DNA from 3 places in the Streptomyces sp. NPDC059874 genome. Region 1 is predicted to be linked to each of the others. Evidence: riboswitches for the same ligand, from Rfam matches in the RefSeq annotation. Region 1 holds a riboswitch; each other region holds the start of a gene.

Region 1 (7,626 bases):
CTGGCCGCGGCTCTGGCCCTCGTACTCCAGGTCGGTGACCTGGAGGGACGGGTCCTGGTGCACCGGGCCGCCGGACCGGCGCCGCCTGGACTGCCGTACGGGTTCCCCGCCGCGGCGCAGCGCCCAGCCGGCCACGAAGCCCTTGCGGAACGAGAGCGTCACGAGCGTCTGGCCCAGGGCGAACATGGCCGCGCCGGCGCCGATGACCGGCACCGACGGCAGCATCACCCCGGCGACCACGCCGAGGAAGCCCGCGAAGGCGAGCAGGCGCCAGCGGAGCCGGGCCTTGTACTGCATCAGGACCTCGGCGAGCAACCACAGCGCGACGATCCCGAACGCGATGTAGAGGACCGTCATTCCCATGCGTGGCCCCTCTCGGTACGGCCGCCCATGGCGTACGGCCGGTCAGGCCCGCTGGTGCAGGCCCAGGTTCTCGTAGATTTCGAGAGTCGCCGTGGAATTGTTCAGCGTGATGAAGTGCAGCCCCGGTACACCCTCGGACAGCAGCCGCGCGCAGAACTCCGTGGCGAACTCGATGCCAATGGAGCGTACAGCGGCCGGGTCGTCCTTGACCGCGAGCATGCGCTCTTTCACGTCCGCGGGGAAGACCGCGTTACTGAGTTGGGGCAGCCGGTCGAGCTGCTTGATGGCCACAACAGGCATGACCTCGGGGATGATCGGGGTCTCGCAGCCCGCCTTCGCGACACTGTCGCGCAGCCGCAGATAATTCTCCGGATCGAAGAACATCTGGGTGATGGCGTAGTCGGCACCGGCGCGGCACTTGTCCACGAAGTGCCGGATGTCCGTGTCCCAATCCGTCGAACGCGGGTGCATCTCGGGGAAGGCCGCGACGCCGACGCAGAAATCGCCCGACTCCTTGACCAGGCGGACCAGATCGGCGGCGTAGTGGACGCCCTCGGGGTGCGCCACCCACTCGCCCATGGGGTCGCCCGGCGGGTCTCCGCGCACGACGAGCATGTTCCGGATCCCGGCGTCGGCGAACTGGCCGATGACGTTGCGCAGCTCGGCGACCGAGTGGTCCACGGCGGTGAGGTGCGCGACGGGGGTCAGGGTGGTGTCCGAGGCGATCTGCTCGGTGGCCTTGACGGTGCCGCCGCGGGTGGAGCCGCCGGCTCCGTAGGTCACGGAGACGAAGCTGGGCGCCACCGCCTCCACCCGGCGCAGCGCGTTCCAGAGGTTGCGTTCGCCCTTCTCGGTCTTCGGGGCCCAGAACTCGAAGGAGTAGGAGCTCCCGGACGCGAGGAGTTCGCGGACCGTGTGTGCACGGTCCGACCAGGTGGAAGCGGTACCAAAGGCCATACCGGCAGGTTAGACGGGGCGTGGCGCAGCCCGAAGTGGTGTCCGTCTTTTGGACACGTTTTTGGACACCCGGGCGCTCCTAGCCCAGACGGGCCCGAACGCGCTTGGCCAGATCGGCGGCGGCCGCGCCCGGGTCGGCGGCCTCGGTCAGAGCGCGGACGACCACCACGCGGGTGGCTCCGGCGTCCAGCACCTCGTCCAGGTTGGTGGCGTCGATGCCGCCGATGGCGAACCAGGGCCGGTCCTGTTCCAGCGAGGCCGCGTACCGGACGAGCCCGAGGCCGGGGGCGTAGCGGCCGGGCTTGGTGGGGGTCGGCCAGCAGGGGCCGGTGCAGAAGTAGTCCACGCCGGGCTCGGCGACGGCCGCGTCGACCTCGGCCTCCGCGTGGCAGGAACGGCCGATCAGCACCTGCTCACCCAGGATGGCGCGGGCGGCCGGCACCGGAATGTCGCCCTGGCCGAGGTGCAGGACGTCGGAGCCGATGGCGTGGGCGACGTCGGCGCGGTCGTTCACGGCGAGCAGCTTGCCGTGCCGGCGCGCGGCCTCGGCGAACACCTGGAGGTGCTCGAGCTCCTCCCCGGCCTCCATGCCCTTGTCCCGGAGCTGGACTATGTCCACGCCGCCGGCGAGTACGGCGTCCAGGAACTCGGGGAGGTCACCCTGCTTCTTGCGGGCGTCCGTGCACAGGTAGAGCCGGGCGTCGGACAGCTGCTGCATGGGTGTACCCCCCGTGGTGGAGGCGGTGTACGGGCACACGCGGCCCGTACACCGCGGTGGAGCGAATGCGGATCAGGTCGGATCGGGTCGATCAGTCGATCAGTCGATCAGGTCAGAGGGCGAGCGCCTGAGCGCGGCGCTTCACCTCCGTGCCGCGATTCTCGCTCAGCGCCTGCGCGGGGGTGCCGGGCAGGGTCGGATCCGGGGTGAACATCCACTCCAGGATCTCCTCGTCGGAGAAGCCGTCGTCGCGGAGCACGGTCAGCAGACCGACCAGGCCCTTGACGACCTTGTCGCCGTCGATGAAGGGCGCGGGCACCTGGAGGGAGCGGTTCTCGCCACGGCGCACGGCGAGCAGCTGACCTTCCTTGACCATCTGGCGGACCCGGGTCACCTCGATGTCGAGCACCTCCGCGATGTCGGGAAGGTACAGCCACGAGGGGACAAGGGCATCGATCTTTGCGTCAATCTCGGTCACAGCCCCAAGCCTGCCATCTCGGCTCCGCCGCCGGTAACCGGACGACCCGTCCGGGTCTGGCCACTGCCGGGGCAGCGCCCCGATCTTTCAGCCCGTCCGGCGCTTGAGGACCGGGTCCGGGCGGAGCCCGGGGAACGGAGGAAGGGCGGGGCGGGGAGCAGCTCCGCGCAGCGGCACCCCGCCCCCGCCGCACACTCCGGCGCCGCTACGCAGTGGCGGACTTCAGCGGGGTCCCGGGGTCGCAGACCTTGGCGGGGTCAACCGGCACCCCCGTCTCGATCAGCCGCCGCCCCTGCGCCAGGTCCCGCGGCCGCCCCACGGCCAGCACCGCGACCAGCGCCCCGCCCCGCAACCAGCACACCGACCACGTCTCCCCACCCGGCTCCCCCCGCCAGAGCAGCGAATCCGCCCCGCCGTGATGCCCGGCGTACTGGACGAATCGCCCGAACTGCTCCGACCAGAAGTACGGGACCGGGTCGTAGACCTGCGCGGGCTCCCCCGCCAGGATGTTCGCCGCGACCGCCCTCGGCCCCTGCAGCGCGTTGTCCCAGTGGTGCACCAGCAGCCGCGTCCCGTACCGCCCCGAAGGGAAGGACGCGCAGTCGCCGACCGCGTACACGTCCGGCACGGACGTACGCAGGTACGCGTCGGCGGTGACCGACCCGTCCGGCCCGAGCTCGACTCCGGCCCCGGCCAGCCACCCGGTGGCGGGGCGGGCCCCGATGCCCACCACCACCGCGCCCGCCGACAGCACCCGGCCGTCCGCCAGCAGCACCCGGCCCGCCTCGACCCCCGCGACCTTCGCGCTGGTGATCAGCTCGGCCCCGGCCTCCGCGTACCAGCGCCCCATCGGCGCGGCGACCTCCTCCGGCAGCGCCCCCGCCAGCACCCGGTCCGCGGCTTCGACCACGGTCACGGCGCAGCCCGCCTCCCGGGCCGCGGTGGCGAACTCCGCGCCGATCCAGCCCGCCCCGACGACCACGACCGAGGGCGCCTCCGCCAGGACCGGGCGCAGCCGGGCCGCGTCGTCGAGGGTGCGCAGCAGGTGCACGCCCGGGACGCCCTCGGTACCCGGCAGGGTCAGCGGTTCGGCTCCGGTGGCCAGCACGAGGACCTCGTACGGCACCGGGCCCGCCTCGGTGTCCAGCTCGCGCTCGGCGGCCCGCAGCCCGGTGACCTCGGTGCCGAGCCTGAGCTCGATGTCGAGCCCCTCGAAGTCCACGTCGAAGGCCGAGTCCTCGGCCTTGCCGAGCAGGACCGCCTTGGACAGCGGGGGCCGGTCGTAGGGCTGGTGCGGTTCGGCGCCCAGCAGGGTCACGGGGCCGGTGAAGCCCTGCTCCCGCAGGGCGACCGCGGTCTGCACACCGGCCATTCCGGCGCCGACGATCACGACGCCGCTCTGATTCTTCTCCGTCTGCTCGCTCACCCGGCCACCCTAATCATCTGACGGTCCGTCAGGAATAGGTGCCGCCTTACCCGCCGTCGACGGCCGGGTTAGTCTGGCCACCGTACCTATCGCGGGAGTCCGGCGCACCGGGCTGAGAGGGAGGCTGGACGGCCTCCGACCGTACGAACCTGATCCGGGTCATGCCGGCGAAGGGAGGGGCTGGACGCCCATGCACTCATCTCGAACGGGACCCGAAACCGGATCCCCCAGCGGATCCACGGGATCCATGGGATCCATGGGATCCACGGAGCCTACGGGGTCCAAGCGATCCCAGGGATCCCAGGGATCCGACGTCCTCGTCATCGGCGGCGGCATCATCGGCCTGGTCACCGCCTGGCGGGCCGCCGCACGCGGCCTGCGCACCATGCTCGCCGACCCGGCCCCCGGCGGCGGCGCCGCCCAGGTCGCGGCCGGCATGCTCGCCCCCGTCACCGAGCTGCACTACGGCGAGGAGGCCCTGCTGGGCCTCGGCCTCGCCTCCGCGGAGCGCTATCCGGAGTTCGCCGCCGAGCTCGCCGAAGCCAGCGGCGGCATGGACATCGGCTACCGCGCCTGTGGCACCCTCGCCGTCGCCCTCGACTCCGACGACCGGCTCCACCTGCGCGAGCTGCACGCCCTGCAGCGCCGCTGCGGCCTGGAGTCCGAGTGGCTGACCGGCCGCGAGTGCCGCCGCCTGGAGCCCATGCTGGCCCCGGGCGTACGCGGCGGCCTGCGCGTCGACGGCGACCACCAGGTCGACCCGCGCCGACTCGCGGCCGCCCTGCTGGCCGCCTGCGAGCGGGCCGGGGTGATCATCCACCGGGCGAACGCGGAACGGCTGCTGGTCACCGCCGACCGCGCGGCGGGCGCCGTACTCGACGACGGTACGGAGCTGCGCGCGCACCAGGTGGTCCTGGCCGCCGGCTCGCTGAGCTGCAAGCTGCCGGGCGTACCGCCCGAGGCGGCCGTGCCGGTCCGCCCCGTGAAGGGCCAGGTCCTGCGGCTGTCGGTACCCGCGGCGTACGGGCCGTTCCTGTCGCGGACCGTACGGGCGGTCGTGCGCGGCAGCCACGTCTACCTGGTGCCTCGCGAGAACGGCGAACTCGTCCTCGGCGCGACCAGCGAGGAACTCGGCTGGGACACCACCGTCACCGCCGGCGGGGTCTACGAACTCCTCCGCGACGCCCACGAGCTGGTGCCCGGCATCACCGAACTCCCCCTGGTCGAAACCCGGGCGGGCCTGCGCCCCGGCTCCCCGGACAACGCCCCGCTGCTCGGCCCGACCGAGCTGCCGGGCCTCCACCTGGCCACCGGCCACTACCGCAACGGGGTCCTCCTCACCCCCCTCACCGGCGACGTACTGGCGGATCTGCTGACCACCGGCGAACTACCGCCGATCGCCCGCCCCTTCACCCCCCGCCGGTTCTCCGCCGCACGTCAGGAGTCGTACGCATGACCATCTCCGTCAACGGCGAGCCGCGCGAGCTCGCGGCCGGCACCACCCTCGACACGGTGGTCGCCACCCTCACCACCGCCCCCTCCGGCGTCGCCGCCGCCCTCAACGAGACCGTGGTCCCGCGCGGGCAGTGGCCGGCCACGGCGCTGGGCGACGGCGACCGGGTCGAGATCCTCACCGCGGTGCAGGGGGGCTGAACGACATGGCAGACGACCTCTTCACCCTCGGCGGCCGCACCTTCTCCTCCCGCCTGATCATGGGCACGGGCGGCGCCCCGAGCCTCGACGTGCTGGAGCGCGCACTGATCGCGTCAGGCACCGAACTCACGACGGTCGCGATGCGGCGCCTGGACCCGACGGTCCAGGGCTCCGTCCTCTCGGTCCTGTCCAAGCTCGGCATCGCGGTCCTCCCCAACACGGCGGGCTGCTTCACCGCGGGCGAGGCCGTCCTGACGGCACGCCTCGCACGGGAGGCCCTGGGCACGGACTGGATCAAGTTGGAGGTCGTCGCGGACGAGCGCACGCTCCTGCCCGACGGCGTCGAACTCCTCGACGCAGCCGAGACCCTGGTCGACGAGGGCTTCACCGTCCTCCCCTACACGAACGACGACCCGGTGCTGGCCCGCAAGCTGGAGGACGTGGGCTGCGCGGCGATCATGCCGCTCGGGTCCCCGATCGGGTCGGGCATGGGCATCCGCAACCCGCACAACTTCGAGCTGATCACGGAACGGGCGGGCGTCCCGGTCATCCTCGACGCGGGGGCGGGCACGGCCTCGGACGCGGCCCTCGCGATGGAACTCGGCTGCGCGGCCGTGATGCTCGCCTCCGCGGTGACCCGCGCCCACTCCCCGGCCCTGATGGCCGCGGCCATGCGCGACGCCGTCTCGGCGGGCCGCCTCGCCCACCGCGCGGGCCGCATCCCCCAACGGCGCTTCGCGGAAGCGTCGTCCCCCACGGAAGGCCGCGCGGAACTGGACCCGGAACGCCCGGCGTTCTGAGGGGGGCGGGGGCGGGGGGCGGGGGGCGGTACGGGTCCACGCGCGTGCGGGACTTTTACCCCCTCGGGGCACACCCCTGGGCGGGGGTGGGGCGGGGGTGGGGCGGGCCCGGACAGTCCTGTGCGGCGGGGGCTTCGGGTGGCGGGGTCCGAGCCGGGCGGAATCAGAGAAGCCTTGGGGGTTTCCCGTCAGTCCCATAGTCCTTCCGTGTCGGGCCGGCCTGTCAAGGGCGCTCCTTCGTCGCGTCGCTTCGCGATGTCGCTGCGCTCCACCCTTGACAGACCGTCCCGCCACGGAAAGACAAGAGACTGCCAGGAAACCCCCAAAAGAACGGGCCGGTCCTAGATTTCAAGGACGGGTGCATCAGGGATGTCCGGCCCCGCTGCGGCAGGGGGCAGCCCCGAGCCCGGGCCCTCCCACCCCACTCCCGGGACCGGGCAGGCGGCCAACCTCCCCCAAACCCCGACCACAAGCCCCTCGGGGGAGGGTGGGCGCGTCAAATCGCTACGCGCTCCTCATTGCTTGGCGTCCGACGACCGTCTGGGGCCGATACCCGCACCAAATGCCGACCACCAGCGCACCGGAACCCGACAAGCGCATCAGATCGCTACGCGCTCCCCACATCTCAGCGACCAACCACAGTCTGGGGCTGGTCGGCAGATCACGCCAGGAGACGCATACATTCGGCGGTCCGGGCTGGATGGATTTTCCACCCAGCCCGGACCTTGAATTCAATTGTTGTTTGGCACTTCTTTTGGCCTGTCTACCTTAGTAGCCATGGACGTAGCCGCCGTGGTTGTGGTGGTGCCCATGGTGGTGGTTGTGGTGGTGCTTGTAGCAGTAGCGCCAGCCCCAACCCCAGCCCCACTTGTGGTGCTGGCCGTGGCGGTGCCGATAGCAGTAGCCCCAGTCCCAGCCGTGATCGCCGTGACTGGGTGCCATCGCGGTTGTGGATTGGGCGGGCGCCGCCGCTGGCGCGGCGAATGCGTTGGAGGGCAGCAGTGCGCCTGCTGCGGCCAGAGCGGTCGAGGCTGTAAGAATGGCTAGACGCTGTGTGCGGGATGCATGAGTCATGAGAATTCACCTCCGGCGGGACAGGGGAAATGGATAACCGAATGGGGCCTGTGTTGGTTCACGGACCTTTCGGCAGCGGGACCCGCACGATGCGGGTGGGTCACCTGCTCTGCGTGATCCCAAGTCTCAATTAAGCCCGGGTAAGTGCGATCGCGTC
Region 2 (7,626 bases), on a different contig from region 1:
CCCGCTGGACGCGGACTTCCCCGACCCGTCGGTGCCCACGCACGGCCCGACCATCACCCTGAGTGGCTACTCACCGGCCGACCGGCGGATGACGTTCACGCCGGCCCACAACTGAGCACGAGGACCTCTCATGACTGAAGGCATCCTGCGGCAGATCCTCGACTACTCCAGCCGGTCCAACCCCTATCCCCTGTACGAGGAGCTCCGCAAGACCCCGGTGTTCCACGACGGGGACGGACCGTACGTCGTCAGCACCTATCACGAGATCAAGAGCCTGCTGCACGATCCGCGGATCAGCTCCGACTCCCGCAACCTGGCGTCGACGGTCGGCGACCTGCTCAGCGAGGGGGACGAGGAGGAGGGGATGGCGGCCTTGCCTCCGGCCTTCCTGAAGCTGGACCCGCCCGACCACGACCGGCTGCGCCGCATGACGAACCGCCCCTTCGGGCCGCCGCACTCCCCGCACCGCGTCCACGACATGCGCGGCGAGCTGGGCGGCATCGTCACCGGTCTGATCGACTCCATCTCCGAGAAGGGAGACCCGGGACGGATCGACCTGGTGGAGGAGTTCTCGTACCCCTTCCCGGTCACGGTGATCTGCCGGCTGCTGGGCATACCGAGCGAGGACGAGGCGCGCTTCCACGTCTGGGCCGACACGCTCGCCGCGAGTCTGGACCCCGATCCGGACGCGGATCCCGCCGAACGCGTCAAGAAGTCGCAGGGCGCCCGCATGGAGCTCGGCATGTACCTGGCCGGGCTGATCGAGGAGCGGCACAAGAACCCGGGTGACGACATGCTGTCCCAGCTGTCGACCGCGGAGGGGCCTGACGGCGCCATGAGCACGATGGAAGTGCTCAGCACCTCGGCGCTGCTGCTGATCGCCGGACACGAGACCACCGTCAACCTGATCACGAACGGCATGCTCACCCTGCTGCGCCATCCGGAGGTCCTGGACCGGCTGCGCGCCGATCCGAAGCTGTCCGTCCCGATCGTGGAGGAGCTGCTTCGCTACGAGCCGCCGGTGCAGCTGCTGCCGCAGCGCACGCCGCTGGCCGACATCGAGATGGAGGGGGTGACCATCCCCAAGGGCGCCCCGCTCTGGTTGGTCCTGGCCTCTGGCAACCGCGACCCCCGCCGGTTCGAGGACCCGGACCGCTTCGACCCGGACCGCCCGGACGTCCAGCACCTGGGCCTCGGCAGCGGCATCCACAGCTGCTTCGGGGCGCCGCTGGCCCGGCTGGAGGCGGCGCTGGCGCTGAGCGAGCTGGCCCGCAGACTGGAGAACCCCCGGCTGCTGGAGGACCCGCCGCCCTACCGCCAGAACGCGGTCCTGCGCGGCCCGCGCCACCTGCCGATCGGCTGCGACGGCATCCGGGCGGCCTGAGGAAGCCCGGGCTCGCGCGGCCGGCTTCCGTAGCGGCCCGGCAGGCCCTACTGCGCGGGCCCGCCCCCGACCGAGGTGGCCGGCAGGACGACCACCTCGGTCGGGCTGAAGGTGACCGCCACGCGGTCGCCCACCGCGGGCGCCCCCGCCAGCCCGCACTCGGCCTCCAGTACCGGCCCCGCCTCCGGGCGCACCCGCAGTGCGACGTGCGTACCGCGGAAGGTGCGGGCGACCACCTCGCCGGCCAGACCGGCCGCGCACAGCACGACCCCCGCCGGGCGGACGAGCAGCCGGTGCTCTCCGTCCGGGGTGCCCGCCGGAACCGGGACCTTGCCCCACGCGGTGACGGCCGCGCCGCCCGACACCACGGCCGGGACCACGTTCTCGAAGCCGAGGAACCGCGCCACGAACTCCGACGCGGGCCGCTGCCACACCTCCAGCGGAGTCCCGGCCTGCGCGATCCGCCCGTCCCGCATCACCACGACCCGGTCGGCCAGGGCGAAGGCCTCCCCCTGGTCGTGCGTGACGGCCAGCACGGTCGTCCCCAGCCGGGAGAACAGCCCCCGCAGCTCCACCACGAGCCGCTCCCGGAGCCCCCGGTCGAGCTGCCCGAGGGGTTCGTCCAGCATCAGCAGCCGCGGCGACGGCGCCAGCGCCCGGGCCAGCGCGACCCGCTGCTGTTCGCCGCCCGACAGGGAGGCCACCGCCCGGCCCTGGGCTCCGGGGAGCCCGACCAGCTCCAGCAGCTCCGCGACCCGGGGCCCGTACGAGCCGCGCCCGCGCGAGGAGCCCCGCATCCGGAGGCCGAACGCGACGTTCCCGCCGACGTCCCGGTGCGGGAAGAGCTGGTGGTCCTGGAACATCAGGCCGACGCCCCGCCGGTGCACGGGCACCCCGGCCTGGTCCGCCCCGCCCAGCAGTACCCGGCCCTCGGACACCTGCTGGAGTCCGGCGACGACCCGCAGCAGTGTGGACTTCCCGCTTCCGCTCGGTCCCAGCACGCACACGATCTCGTGCTCGGCGACCTTCAGGTCCACGGCGTCCACGACCGCACGCTCACCGAAACGGACCGACACCCCTTCCAGCTGAAGCAGTGTCATCAGAACTCTCCGGAGGTCTTGTCGGGTCGCAGTCGCTCCAGCACCAGCAGGGACGCCGCGCACACCAGCATCAGGATCGTGCTCAGGGCCATCGCCTGCCCGTAGTTCATCTCGCCGGCCCGCCCCAGCAGCCGGGCCACGGCCACCGGCAGCGTCGGGTGGTCCGGCCGCGCGATGAACACGGTCGCGCCGAACTCCCCCAGCGAGACCGCGAAGGCGAACCCGGCCGCGATCAGCAGCGCCCGCCGCACCAGCGGCAGGTCCACCTCCCGCCACGCCCGCAGCGGCGACGCGCCGAGCACCGCGGCCGCCTCCCGAAGCCTCCCGTCCACCGCGCGCAGCACGGGCAGCATGGTCCGTACGACGAACGGCACGCCCACGAGGGCCTGCGCGAGCGGCACCAGGATCCACGAGGTCCGCAGGTCCAGCGGCGGCTCGTCCAGGGTGATGAGGAAGCCGAAGCCGACCGTCACGGCGGACACCCCGAGCGGGAGCATCAGCAGCGCGTCGAAGCCGCGTACGAAGCGGCCCCCGCGCCGGGTCAGTGCCGCGGCCGCGAGCCCGCCGACGACCAGGGCGATCGCGGTGGCGGCGAGCGCGTACCGGAGGGAGTTCCAGATCGCCTCCAGCGGCGGCACCAGGAACGTTCCGCCGCCCGCGCCCACCTCCTGGAGCGCCCGGTAGAAGCCGAACCCGTACCCGCCGGGCGCGTCGAAGGAGCGTTCCACCAGCACGCCGAGCGGCAGCACGATGAGCAGAGCCACGGTCAGCAGCACCCCGCCCAGCAGAGCGCGCTGCGCCAAGCCGCGCGGCCGGTGGGTGGTCCGGCCCGGATCGACCAGCCGCAGTGCGGTCTCGCGCCTGCGCACGGTCCAGGCGTGCACCGCGAGGATCGAACCGATCGCGGCGAACTGCACCATCGTCAGCACGGCGGCCGTCGGCAGGTCCAGGAGCTGCGCGGTCTGCCGGTAGACCTCCACCTCCAGGGTGGAGTACGAGGGCCCGCCGAGGATCAGCACGACGCCGAAGGAGCTGAAGGTGAACAGGAACACCATCAGCGAGGCGGCGGCCACCGCCGGGGCCAGCGCGGGCAGCGTCACCCGCCGCCAGGCCGCGAACCGCCCGGCGCCGAGCACCCGGGCGGCCTCCTCCTGGCGCGGATCCAGCTGGGCCCAGAGCCCGCCGACCGTGCGTACGACGACGGCGTAGTTGAAGAAGACGTGCGCGAGCAGGATCGCCCAGACGGTGGTGTCGAGCCGGACCCCCACCCGTTCGTCCAGCAGCCCGCCCCGGCCGACCAGCGCGAGGAAGGCGGTACCCACGACCACGGTCGGCAGCACGAAGGGAACGGTCACCATGGCGCGCAGCAGCTGCTTGCCCGGGAACTCGAAGCGCGCGAACACGTACGCGCCGGGGAGTGCGATCAGCAGCGTGAGCGCGGTGGAGGCGAGCGCCTGCCAGGTGGTGAACCACAGCACCTCGGCGATGTCGGGCCGGGTGATCACCTCGCCGACCCGGCCGAACTGCCAGCCGGCGTCGGTCTTGAGCCCGCGGCCGACGATGGCGGCGACGGGATAGGCGAAGAACAGCCCGAAGAAGGCGAGGGGCACGGCCATCAGCGCGAGCCGCACCGCCGTGGCCCGACCGGACTCACGGGTGCTCACGCCGAAGCCCGGAACCGGCGCGGCGCCCCCCGACGCCGCGGCCGTTTCCTTGGTGGTACCGCCTACTTCACGACGAGCGCGGTCCATGCCGAGACCCACTGATCACGGTTCTTGGCGATGGTCTCCGGAGCCACGTTCTCGGGCTTCTCGACCACCACGCCGTGCTTGGTGAACAGCTCCGGCAGGGCAGCGTTCTTCGTCACCGGGTTCACGAACATCTGGAGCGGCATGTCCTCCTGGAACTTCTTGCTGATCAGGAAGTCCACGAGCGCCTTGCCGCCCTCCTCGTTCTTCGCGCCCTTCAGCAGACCCGCGAACTCGACCTGACGGAAGCAGGTGCCGGTGGCGACGCCCGTCGGGGCCTCGGCCGGCTGCGGCTCGCCGTACAGCACCTCGACCGGCGGGCTGGAGGCGTAGGAGACGACCAGCGGGCGGTCGCCCTTGGCCTTCTTGCCGCCCGCGGAGCCGGAGAAGCGCTCGTTGTAGGCCTGCTCCCAGCCATCGACGACCTCGACGCCGTTGGCCTTCAGCTTGGTCCAGTAGTCCTTCCAGCCGTCCTCGCCGTACTTGCCGACGGAGGCGAGCAGGAAGCCGAGGCCGGGCGAGGAGGTCGCGGCGTTCTCGGTGACCAGCAGGTTCTTGTACTCCGGCTTGATCAGGTCGTCCAGCGTCTGCGGCGGGGCGATCTTCTTGTCGGCGAAGTAGGCCTTGTCGTAGTTGACGCAGATGTCGCCGGAGTCGATCGGGGTGACCCGGTGCTCCTTGTCGAGGACGTATTCCGGCTTCACCTCGGCCAGGCCCTTGGCCTCGTACGGGGTGAAGATGCCCTTGTCGAGGGCGCGAGAGAGCAGGGTGTTGTCCACACCGAAGAAGACGTCGCCGCGCGGGGAGCCCTTGGTGAGGATCTCCTGGTTCAGCGCCGCGCCCGCGTCCCCGGACTTCAACACCTTGACCGTGTAGCCGCTCTGCTGCTCGAACTCCTTGAGGACCGTGTCGGTCACGTTGAAGGAGTCGTGGGAGACGAGCGTGACGGTCTTGGACTTCGGGGTCTCGCCCGCGCCCTTGTCCTTGGCGTCGCCGCCGCAGGCGCTGAGCGTGGTGACGCCCAGCGCGGCCGCGAGCGCGGCGCCCGCGATCTTCTTGGTGGTGCTCACTGGTGATTCCTCCTGGGATGACCAGGAGAAGACGCGGCCCCGCCCGGCGCTCTGTGGGAGCGGACGCCGGGCAGGGCGCAACAGCTTGAGTGATGACCGAACTTCCTACCCCGAATGACCGGGGCGAGGTTCAGAGGGTCTGCGGATGACGGGTACCGCACTCTCAGCGCTGTGGCGCTCCCCTGTCGGAATATGAAATTGGTTCGGCCACAGGGTACCCCGTGGCCGAATGCGAACGGTCAGAACCGGACCCTAGCGCTCCGACGCGGCGAGCTGGCCGCACGCGCCGTCGATCTCCTGGCCGCGGGTGTCCCGTACGGTCACGGGCACGCCGTGGCGGGCGATCGCCTCGACGAAGGCCCGCTCGTCCTCGGGTCGCGAGGCGGTCCACTTGGAGCCGGGCGTCGGGTTCAGCGGGATCAGGTTGACGTGGACGCGCTTGCCCTTGAGCAGCTTGCCCAGCAGGTCACCGCGCCAGGCCTGGTCGTTGATGTCGCGGATGAGGGCGTACTCGATCGAGATCCGGCGGCCGGACTTCTCCGCGTACTCCCAGGCCGCGCCGAGGACCTCGCGAACGTTCCAGCGGGTGTTCACGGGGACCAGGGTGTCGCGCAGCTCGTCGTCGGGCGCGTGCAGCGAGACGGCGAGGCGGCACTTGAAGCCCTCGTCGGCGAACCGCAGCATCGCCGGGACCAGGCCGACGGTGGAGACGGTGATGCCGCGCTGCGACAGGCCCAGGCCGTCGGGCTCCGGGTCGGTGAGCCGGCGGATGGCGCCGACCACGCGGTTGTAGTTGGCCAGCGGCTCGCCCATGCCCATGAAGACGATGTTCGACAGGCGGGCCGGGCCGCCCGGGACCTCGCCGTCGCGCAGGGCGCGCATGCCGTCGACGATCTGGTGCACGATCTCGGCGGTGGAGAGGTTGCGGTCCAGACCGGCCTGGCCGGTGGCGCAGAACGGGCAGTTCATGCCGCAGCCGGCCTGCGAGGAGATGCACATGGTGACCCGGTCGGGGTAGCGCATCAGCACGGACTCGACGAGCGTGCCGTCGTGCAGCTTCCACAGGGTCTTGCGGGTGGTGTCGTTGTCGCAGGAGATGTGCCGTACGACGTTCATCAGGTCCGGGAGGAGCTCCTGCTGGAGCTTCTCCCGGGAGCCGGCGGGGATGTCGGTCCACTCGGCCGGGTCGTGCGCGTACCGGGCGAAGTAGTGCTGGGAGAGCTGCTTGGCCCGGAAGGGCTTCTCACCGATCGCGGCGACCGCCTCGCGGCGCTCCTCCGGCGTGAGGTCGGCAAGGTGCCGGGGCGGCTTCTTGGCTCCGCGCGGTGCGACGAAGGTGAGCTCTCCCGGAACGGGGCGGGCCATGGCAGGTACTCCTTGTAAGACGAAAGGCGCGCCGCAGAAGCAGCGCGCCTTTCAAGAGTAACCGCCCGGCGTCTTGTGACGCCTTTCCGCAGGTCAGCCCGTACCCACGAAGGCCGCCAACAGCAGCCAGACGACCGGAGCGGTCGGCAGCAGGGAGTCGAGCCGGTCCATGATGCCGCCATGACCCGGGAGCAGGGTGCCCATGTCCTTGATGCCCAGGTCACGCTTGATCATCGACTCGCCCAGGTCGCCCAGGGTGGCGCTGACCGCGACCGCGAGGCCCAGCAGCAGGCCCTGCCACCAGGAACCGCCGTCGATCAGGAACTCCATGCACAGGGCGCCCGCCGCCATGGCGAAGGCCACCGCGCCGAAGAGCCCCTCACGGGTCTTGCCGGGGCTGATGCGGGGGGCGAGCTTCGTCTTGCCGAACCGCCAGCCGACCGCGTAGGCCCCGGTGTCGCTGACCACGGTCAGGACCAGGAAGGTCACCACGCGCTGCGGACCGTCGTCGGCGGTCAGCAGCATCGTGACGAACGTGGCCAGGAAGGGCACGTAGAACGCCGCGAAGACACCCGCGGTGACGTCCTTGAGGTAGTCCTCGGGGGGTTCGGTCATCCGCCAGACCAGGACCGCGAGGGCGGTCAGGGCCATGGCGACCCAGGCCCCCTCGGCACCCCGGACGTAGCCGGCGATGACCATGGCCGCGCCGCCCACCGCGAGCGGGACCAGCGGGGCCTTGATGCCCTTCTTCTCCTGGAGCCGGGAGGTGAGCTCCCACAGGCCCACGACGACAGCGACGACCACGACGCCGACGAAGACCGCCTTGACGATGAACAGCGAAGCGAAGATCACCGCGCCGAGGCCGACGCCGACCCCTATGGCGGCACGCAGGTCCCGCCCCGCGCGCTTCTTCGGCGGCGGGGGAGAGGCGTCCTGCGGTGCCTGCGAGGGCGGAGGCG
Region 3 (7,626 bases), on a different contig from region 1:
CGGATAGAGTGGCAATCTGTGCCGTTCCCTGGGCACCGAAAGCCGGTTCTGCCGCCCTGACCTGCGGTTATGCCAAGTAGCCGCCGAGTACGACCCCCAGGATCTATGGCATGTGCGGGGGCGGCCCCCGCAGGGCGGGCCTCCCCGAAGGCCCGCTGCCACGCCTGGGGGTGAGCTTTGTCTTCGGTTCACAATGCCGGTGTGCCGACTCTGATCGGTTCGGTGCAGAGGGCGCTGAGGCTGCTCGAAGCAGTGGGGTCCCATAGTGAGGGAGCCCCGGCGAAACAGCTGGCGCGCGAAGCCGGGCTCCCGCTTCCCACCGCGTACCACCTACTGCGCACCCTCACGCACGAGGGATACCTGCGCAGAGAGAGCGGAGTGTTCGTTCTGGGCGACGCCGCCGGGCGGCTCGCCGGCGGCGGACTTCAGCAGAAACGTCGCGGCATGATCCTCGACTCCCTCGCGCACTTCCGCGACACGGTCGGGGCCCCCGTCTACTTCGCGGTCTACCGAGAGGGTGAGATCGAGGTCGTGGGCGTCTCGGGCACCCCGGCCAACCCGGCCTGCGAGGAGTGGGCCGACTTCCGGGAGACCGGGCACGCGCACGCGATCGGGCAGTGCCTGCTCGGACAGCTCGACGAGAAGACCCGCCAGGAGTACTACGACCGCCACCCGGTCGAGGCCATCACCCCTTATACCGTGCGGGATCTGCGCTCCCTGGAAAACCGCATCGGGGCCCTCGGGCGAATGCAGCCAGTAACCGAACGCCAGGAATATGCCCTGGGCACGGTCTGCGCCGCCATCCCCATCACGGCGGGCGATACCGCGGCAACCATGGCGATTTCTCTTCCTCTGCACCAGGAAGACCGATTGCTGTATGCGGTCGATCGGCTACGGAGTGAAGTAGGCGCGCTGTTGAGCACCCTCTCGTTCTCTATCAGTATCTGAAAACTCACTCCTTGTGATCTGCTAGCGCTTCCACCACTCTTGTCAAGAGGGCCTTGGGGGATCATTCCTGGCCACTTCCACTACAGCGGGGTAGGCAATGCGCGAGTCGGTACAGGCAGAGGTCATGATGAGCTTCCTCGTTTCCGAGGAGCTCTCGTTCCGGATTCCGGTGGAACTCCGGTACGACGCTCGTGACCCCTACGCAGTCCGCCTGACCTTCCACCTTCCCGGAGACGCGCCCGTGACCTGGGCGTTCGGCCGGGAGCTTCTCCTCGACGGCATCAACAAGCCGTGCGGTGACGGCGATGTGCACATCGCCCCCACCGATCCCGAGGAACTGTCCGATGTCCACATTCGGCTCCAGGTCGGTGCCGACCGAGCCCTGTTCCGCGCCGGCGCGGCGCCACTCGTCGCGTTCCTCGACCGGACCGATCGGATCGTTCCGCTCGGCCAGGAGCGGAACCTGGGTGATTTCGAGGAGAACCTCGACGAGGCGCTCGGCAAGATCCTCGCCGAGTCGAGGCAGAACGAGCAGAACGCGGGCTGACGCCGGCACCAGGTAACACCGGCAGTACAGGCAACACCGGTGTCCGCTGACCAACGGACGACGACCACCATGAGGACCGGCTCAGCGTGCCGACGCGCTGAGCGCCACGTCCCGCCGACTTTCACCGGCCGGCACCGCACGCGACCTGACCAGCCGCGTCCGCCGGCCCTTCGTTCCCGTTGTCCGGGAACCACCATTCAGCGCTTGCGCCGCCGGCCCCGGCCGCCGCGGACCGGCCCCGAGGCCGGCGAGGCGACCGGGGATTCCGGTCGGTCGGCCGAAACGACCAGCGCGGCCAGCGCCGTGGTCACCGGGACCGAGGCCACGAGCCCGATCGAGCCCACGAGGGTCCGCACGATCTCCTCCGCGACCAGCTCGCTATTGGCCACGGATCCCATGCTGCTGTTCGCGATCGAGAACAGCAGAAGCAGTGGCAGCGCGGCGCCCGCGTAGGCCAGTACGAGCGTGTTGACCACCGACGCGATGTGGTCGCGGCCGATCCGGATGGCCGCCCGGTAGAGGCCACGCGGACCCATCGTCGGGTCGGCCTGGTGGAGTTCCCAGACCGCCGAGGTCTGGGTGACCGTCACGTCGTCGAGTACACCCAGGGATCCGATGATCACGCCCGCGAGCAGCAAACCGCTCATGTCGATGTCCGGATAGAGGCCGTGGATCAGGCCGGTGTTGTCGTCGGTGTTGCCGCTGAGGAACGCCCAGTCGATGAACAGCGAGCCCAGGAGCCCGATCAGCAGCAGCGAGACGAGCGTGCCGAGGACGGCGACCGAGGTCCGGGCCGTCAGGCCGTGGCACATGTACAGGGCGATCAGCATGATGGCGCTCGCGCCGATGATCGCGACGAGCAGCGGATTCGAACCCTGCAGGATGGCCGGGAGGATGAAGAGGGTCAGCACGCCGAAGCTGACGACCAGCGCGATCAGCGCGAACAGCCCGCGCATCCGCCCGACGACCACGACCGCGACGGCGAAGATGCCGGCCAGCAGGGCCATCGGGAACTTCCGGTTCACGTCGATCACCGAGTACTGGAGGTCGCGCGGGGCGTCCGGAGCGTAGGCCACGACCACCTCCTGGCCCTTCTCCAACTGCCGTGGCGCACCCGGCTGGACGACCTCCACGAAGGTCCGCCCCTTGTCCGAGCCGGTGCCGACCTCCACGGTCGCCTTCTTGCACTCCCCGGTCTGCGCGGCCTGCGCCTCGCGCCCCTCGGGGGTGGACGCATCGCCGGTCGGCGGCACCTGTGAGGCGTTCACGGATTTGCAGTCGACACGTTCCAGGGAGACGACCGTGCCCTGCTGGGTCTGCCGGTCGAAACCGACCCCCGTGCGCTCGTGGGCGGGGGCGCCGCCCGGCCAGAGCACCGCCATGCCGACGAAGACGGCGGCGGCGAAGGGGATCAGTACGGCCGCGATGACCTTGCGCAGGTGCTTCGAGACGGGAGCGGCCGGACCGTGGCCGTGGCTGTGCCCGCCGTGGCCGTGGCCGTGGCTGTTCCCGTGCGAATGGCCGGAGGCTTGGCCGGCACCTGAGTGCTCGTGGCCGGTGTGGCCATGGGGCTCTGTGGGCTCGTTGGGGGGCTGCGGCGAGGACGTCACCGGCAGATCATCGCAAGAGATGAGGGGGGCCCACTGTTCAGCACGCCATGGATGACGCTAGCGTGGGGGCTACTTTGCACAACGCGGGAGCTCGGAGCACCGGGCTGAGAGGGCGCTGATCACCGTACGCGCATCACAAATGCGTACGGGAAGAGGCTGCGTCGACCGCCGAACCTGTTACCGGGTAATGCCGGCGTAGGGAGATCAGGTCTCATGACCATTCAGGACGACGCACGCACGCCTGCCGTCAGCCAGGACACCGACGGCCAGACCGAGCGCCAGCCCGGCTGGCACAAGGGATACCTGGCGGGCTCCCGCCCCGACATCCGGGTGCCGGTCCGGCAGGTCCACCTCACCAACGGCAAGGACGTGACGCTCTACGACACGTCCGGTCCGTACACCGACCCGCAGATCGAGACCGACGTGCGGCGGGGCCTGCCCCCGCTGCGCGAGAACTGGATCATCGGCCGCGGCGACACCGAGGAGTACGCGGGCCGCCCCGTGCGCCCCGAGGACGACGGCATCAAGCACACCTCGCCGCGCGGTGGCCTCAAGAACCTCGACGCGGTCTTCCCGGGCCGTCCCCGCCAGCCCCGCCGGGGCCGCGGCGGCGCGGCGGTCACGCAGCTCGCGTACGCCCGTCGCGGCGAGATCACCCCGGAGATGGAGTACGTCGCGATCCGCGAGAACGTCTCCCCCGAGGTGGTTCGCGAGGAGATCGCCGCAGGTCGGGCGGTGCTTCCGGCCAACGTGAACCACCCCGAGATCGAGCCGATGATCATCGGTAAGCGGTTCCTGGTGAAGGTCAACGCCAACATCGGCAACTCCGCGGTCACCTCCTCCATCGAGGAGGAGGTCGACAAGATGACCTGGGCGACCAAGTGGGGCGCCGACACGGTCATGGACCTGTCCACGGGCCGCAACATCCACACCACTCGTGAGTGGGTCCTGCGCAACTCCCCCGTGCCGATCGGCACCGTGCCGCTGTACCAGGCGCTGGAGAAGGTCGACGGCCGCGCCGAGGACCTGACCTGGGAGATCTACAAGGACACGGTCATCGAGCAGGCCGAGCAGGGCGTCGACTACATGACGGTCCACGCCGGCGTGCTGCTCCCGTACGTGCCGCTGACCGCCCGCCGCAAGACCGGCATCGTCTCGCGCGGTGGCTCGATCATGGCCGCGTGGTGCCTGGCGCACCACAAGGAGAACTTCCTCTACACGAACTTCGAGGAGCTCTGCGAGATCCTCGCGACGTACGACGTCACGTACTCGCTCGGTGACGGCCTGCGCCCCGGTTCGATCGCGGACGCCAACGACGCGGCGCAGTTCGCGGAGCTGAAGACGCTCGGCGAACTGAACACGATCGCCAAGCGGCACAACGTCCAGACCATGATCGAGGGCCCGGGCCACGTCCCGATGCACAAGATCAAGGAGAACATCGACCTCCAGCAGGAGATCTGCGAGGAGGCGCCGTTCTACACGCTCGGCCCGCTGACCACGGACGTCGCGCCCGCGTACGACCACATCACCTCGGGCATCGGCGCCGCGATGATCGCCTGGTGGGGCACCGCGATGCTCTGCTACGTGACGCCCAAGGAGCACCTGGGCCTGCCCAACCGGGACGACGTGAAGACCGGCGTCATCACGTACAAGATCGCGGCGCACGCCGCGGACCTGGCCAAGGGGCACCCGGGCGCCCAGGAGTGGGACGACGCCCTGTCGGACGCGCGGTTCGAGTTCCGCTGGGAGGACCAGTTCAACCTGGCCCTCGACCCGGACACGGCCCGCGAGTTCCACGACGAGACCCTTCCCGCGGAGCCGGCCAAGACCGCGCACTTCTGCTCCATGTGCGGTCCGAAGTTCTGCTCGATGAAGATCTCGCAGGACATCCGCCGTGAGCACGGCGGTGACCTGAAGGCCGAGGAGATCCAGGCGGGCATGGCGGAGAAGTCCGCCGAGTTCGCGGCCTCGGGCAACCGGGTCTATCTGCCGCTGGCCGACTGACCTGCATCAGCGAGACGACCGGCGACACCTTGGGGGGAGTCGCCGGTCGTCTGCGTTCAGGAACGCTGTGCCTTTTCCGCAGCAGGCTCCGCTCCCACTCGTCCGTCAAAGCAGCTGTTGGTGTCGCATCGCTAGTCCGATAAGAGGACTTGTCTGCGAGGTGTCCCGCCACCCGCGTCAGCGCTTCCCACGCTGACCGATGTGGCCAGAGAGGCCCACCACACATCGTTCGATCGGTGTCGAGTAGGAGTGCTATGAGCCCCGAGCACAGGACCAGGTCAACGACGCTTGGACCGCTGCCGAGAAGGAGCAGATGGCTGACGGGGGGCACCCTGGCGTCGCTTGCCCTGGTCATGATGGGAGTCGCCAGTCCTGCCTTCGCCGTTGTGCAGAGCATTCGGGCGGCCGAGCGAGTGAACGCGGCGAGCCCCACGGGTGGGGACTCCTGCGAGCCGAACGGGCATCACCACCACCCGGACCACCACCCGGACCACGATCCTGACGACGAGCCGAAGACAGCTGGCCTCGAGGCCGGGCCCGACGGCGACGACAAGTGCGAGCAGGGCAGGCCGGGGCCGACGGGCGCGACGGGCGCGACGGGTACAACGGGCGCGACGGGTGCCACGGGTGTTCCGGGTACGGATGGCGCGACGGGCGCGACGGGCGCGACGGGCGCTGACGGCACCGATGGGGCGACTGGCGCGACTGGTGCCACGGGTGCGAGCGGCGCGACAGGTGCCACCGGCATCACGGGTGCGACGGGTGCGACGGGTTCGACGGGTGCCACGGGTGTAACTGGTGCGACCGGTGCCACCGGTGTGACGGGCGATACGGGCACTACTGGTGCGACCGGCGCCACGGGTGCCACCGGCGCCACGGGTGTCACAGGCACGACCGGTGCGAGGGGCGCGACCGGTGCGACCGGCGCCACGGGTGCGACCGGCGCCACGGGTGCCACCGGCGCCACGGGTGTCACAGGCGCGACCGGTGCGACGGGCAGTACCGGTGCGACGGGTGTCACAGGCACGACCGGTGCGACAGGCGCGACCGGTGCGACGGGCGCTACCGGTGCGACGGGTGCGACTGGTGTCACAGGCGCGACGGGTGCCACCGGTGCTACTGGCGCGACGGGTGCCACCGGTGCTACTGGCGCCACGGGTGCCACGGGTGCGACCGGGGCCACGGGCGCTACGGGCGCCACCGGTACTACGGGTACCGGGCCCTGTGACGACATCGACAGCTACGCGCCTTCGAACAACGTGTCGCACAGTGCCGCTCTCACGAACGGCATCGCCTACGCCGGCCGTGCGACCACGACCGGAGGTGTGCCCGTCTGGCAGGACATCACGAACGCAGACAACCCGGGATTCCCGTTCGGCAAGGCATGCGGCATCACGTTCCTCGGGCAGGGTGGCGACTCCTACATCCAGGTCGTGACGACGGACGGCAAGGTCTACCAGACACACGGTGACACCAACGGCAACGACTTCACCTGGAACGAGAGGTGGACCGAACTGACCCCCGCCCCGACTCCCCCAGCCCTCCGGGGCAAGCAGTTCAAGGGAGACCCGATGCGCGGAGCGTCCCGGAACCGCCTCCTCTAGGGAAGCCCGTTCCCGTTCCGGCAGGCGTATCCGGGCTCGGGTAGCCGCCCGGGTCCGCCCGGCCGATGCGACGGCCCGGCGTAACGATCGGAGGGCGCCGCTCCTCGGCCTGTCGGCCGGGGCGGCGCCCTCTGTCGCGTGCGGGGAGCGGAGGTCAGGCGACCACCTGATACTGCGGGTCCAGCTTGCGCCGGGCGAAGTCGAGGTTGGCGGAGACCCGGTCGAGCTGGTCGGCGGGGAGCTTGCCCGACTGCAGGAGGCGTTCGCAGCAATCGGCCGACTCCCGGTACTCGCCGACCCAGTAGGCGGCCACCGCGAGTTCGTCGAGCGCGCGCCATTCGTACCAGTCGAACTCGACGAACAGGATGTCGTCCGGGCGGGGGATCGCCGCTGCCTGCCGGGCGAACATGTGCGCCAGCGGGAAGCGGCTCTGCTGGCGGCAGATGCGGGCGAGACTGCCGAGCGCCTCGGCGCGCGACGGGCGGCTCTCGTGTGCACGGAGGAAACGGTCCGTCACCTCGGCCGGCGACCTGTCCAGGCTCGCCGCGAGCCGGGCCGCGTAGAGCTGGGAGCAGAAGGCCTCCTCGGCGAATCCGCCCATGCCCGACCGGAGGTCGTAGGCGGCGAGGGACTTCTCCGGTTCTCCCGCGTCGCGCCAGCTCTGGGCGAGGTAAAACGCGTAGCGGGCATTTCCCGGTTCCTTGCGGAGGCCCTCTTCCAGAACCTTCGCGTCGCGCAGATATTTCTGCCGTTCGCCTCCATCTCTGAGGCGTGCCCCGCCGCCGACGATGAGCATGTTGATGCCTTCGAGGACTCCGCTGCTGAACTGGTTCGATTCGCAGTCCAGGTACTCGTGGAGTACACCGACATATCGCCACGGCAATCGGGTCGATACCAGTGCGGGCCGCCAGTG

Evidence for each region. Region 1 has a riboswitch for thiamine pyrophosphate ahead of thiO (glycine oxidase ThiO). Riboswitches for the same ligand answer to the same signal wherever they lie in the genome.
Region 2: it holds a riboswitch for thiamine pyrophosphate, as region 1 does, so the genes downstream of both, ACFV9H_RS17390 (thiamine ABC transporter substrate binding subunit) here and thiO (glycine oxidase ThiO) in region 1, are expected to answer to the same signal.
Region 3: it holds a riboswitch for thiamine pyrophosphate, as region 1 does, so the genes downstream of both, thiC (phosphomethylpyrimidine synthase ThiC) here and thiO (glycine oxidase ThiO) in region 1, are expected to answer to the same signal.

What each region holds. Positions count from the first base shown of each region.
Region 1 covers NZ_JBHWJY010000019.1:86,631-94,256, forward strand. Annotated here, with positions in the region: gene ACFV9H_RS13975 (hypothetical protein) at 1-363, opposite strand, end outside; gene metF (methylenetetrahydrofolate reductase [NAD(P)H]) at 406-1,320, opposite strand; gene thiE (thiamine phosphate synthase) at 1,400-2,038, opposite strand; gene ACFV9H_RS13990 (Rv2175c family DNA-binding protein) at 2,151-2,516, opposite strand; gene ACFV9H_RS13995 (NAD(P)/FAD-dependent oxidoreductase) at 2,722-3,942, opposite strand; TPP riboswitch at 4,024-4,135, shown strand; gene thiO (glycine oxidase ThiO) at 4,199-5,398, shown strand; gene thiS (sulfur carrier protein ThiS) at 5,395-5,595, shown strand; gene ACFV9H_RS14010 (thiazole synthase) at 5,601-6,395, shown strand; gene ACFV9H_RS14015 (hypothetical protein) at 7,164-7,337, opposite strand.
Region 2 covers NZ_JBHWJY010000026.1:37,877-45,502, forward strand. Annotated here, with positions in the region: gene ACFV9H_RS17370 (NAD(P)/FAD-dependent oxidoreductase) at 1-115, shown strand, start outside; gene ACFV9H_RS17375 (cytochrome P450) at 131-1,384, shown strand; gene ACFV9H_RS17380 (ABC transporter ATP-binding protein) at 1,432-2,484, opposite strand; gene ACFV9H_RS17385 (ABC transporter permease) at 2,484-4,100, opposite strand; gene ACFV9H_RS17390 (thiamine ABC transporter substrate binding subunit) at 4,211-5,302, opposite strand; TPP riboswitch at 5,387-5,496, opposite strand; gene rlmN (23S rRNA (adenine(2503)-C(2))-methyltransferase RlmN) at 5,555-6,667, opposite strand; gene ACFV9H_RS17400 (phosphatidate cytidylyltransferase) at 6,761-7,626, opposite strand, start outside.
Region 3 covers NZ_JBHWJY010000007.1:146,104-153,729, reverse strand. Annotated here, with positions in the region: gene ACFV9H_RS06810 (IclR family transcriptional regulator) at 202-948, shown strand; gene ACFV9H_RS06805 (SsgA family sporulation/cell division regulator) at 1,046-1,495, shown strand; gene ACFV9H_RS06800 (YibE/F family protein) at 1,693-3,105, opposite strand; TPP riboswitch at 3,179-3,324, shown strand; gene thiC (phosphomethylpyrimidine synthase ThiC) at 3,319-5,109, shown strand; gene ACFV9H_RS06790 (hypothetical protein) at 6,369-6,713, shown strand; gene ACFV9H_RS06785 (glycosyltransferase) at 6,868-7,626, opposite strand, start outside.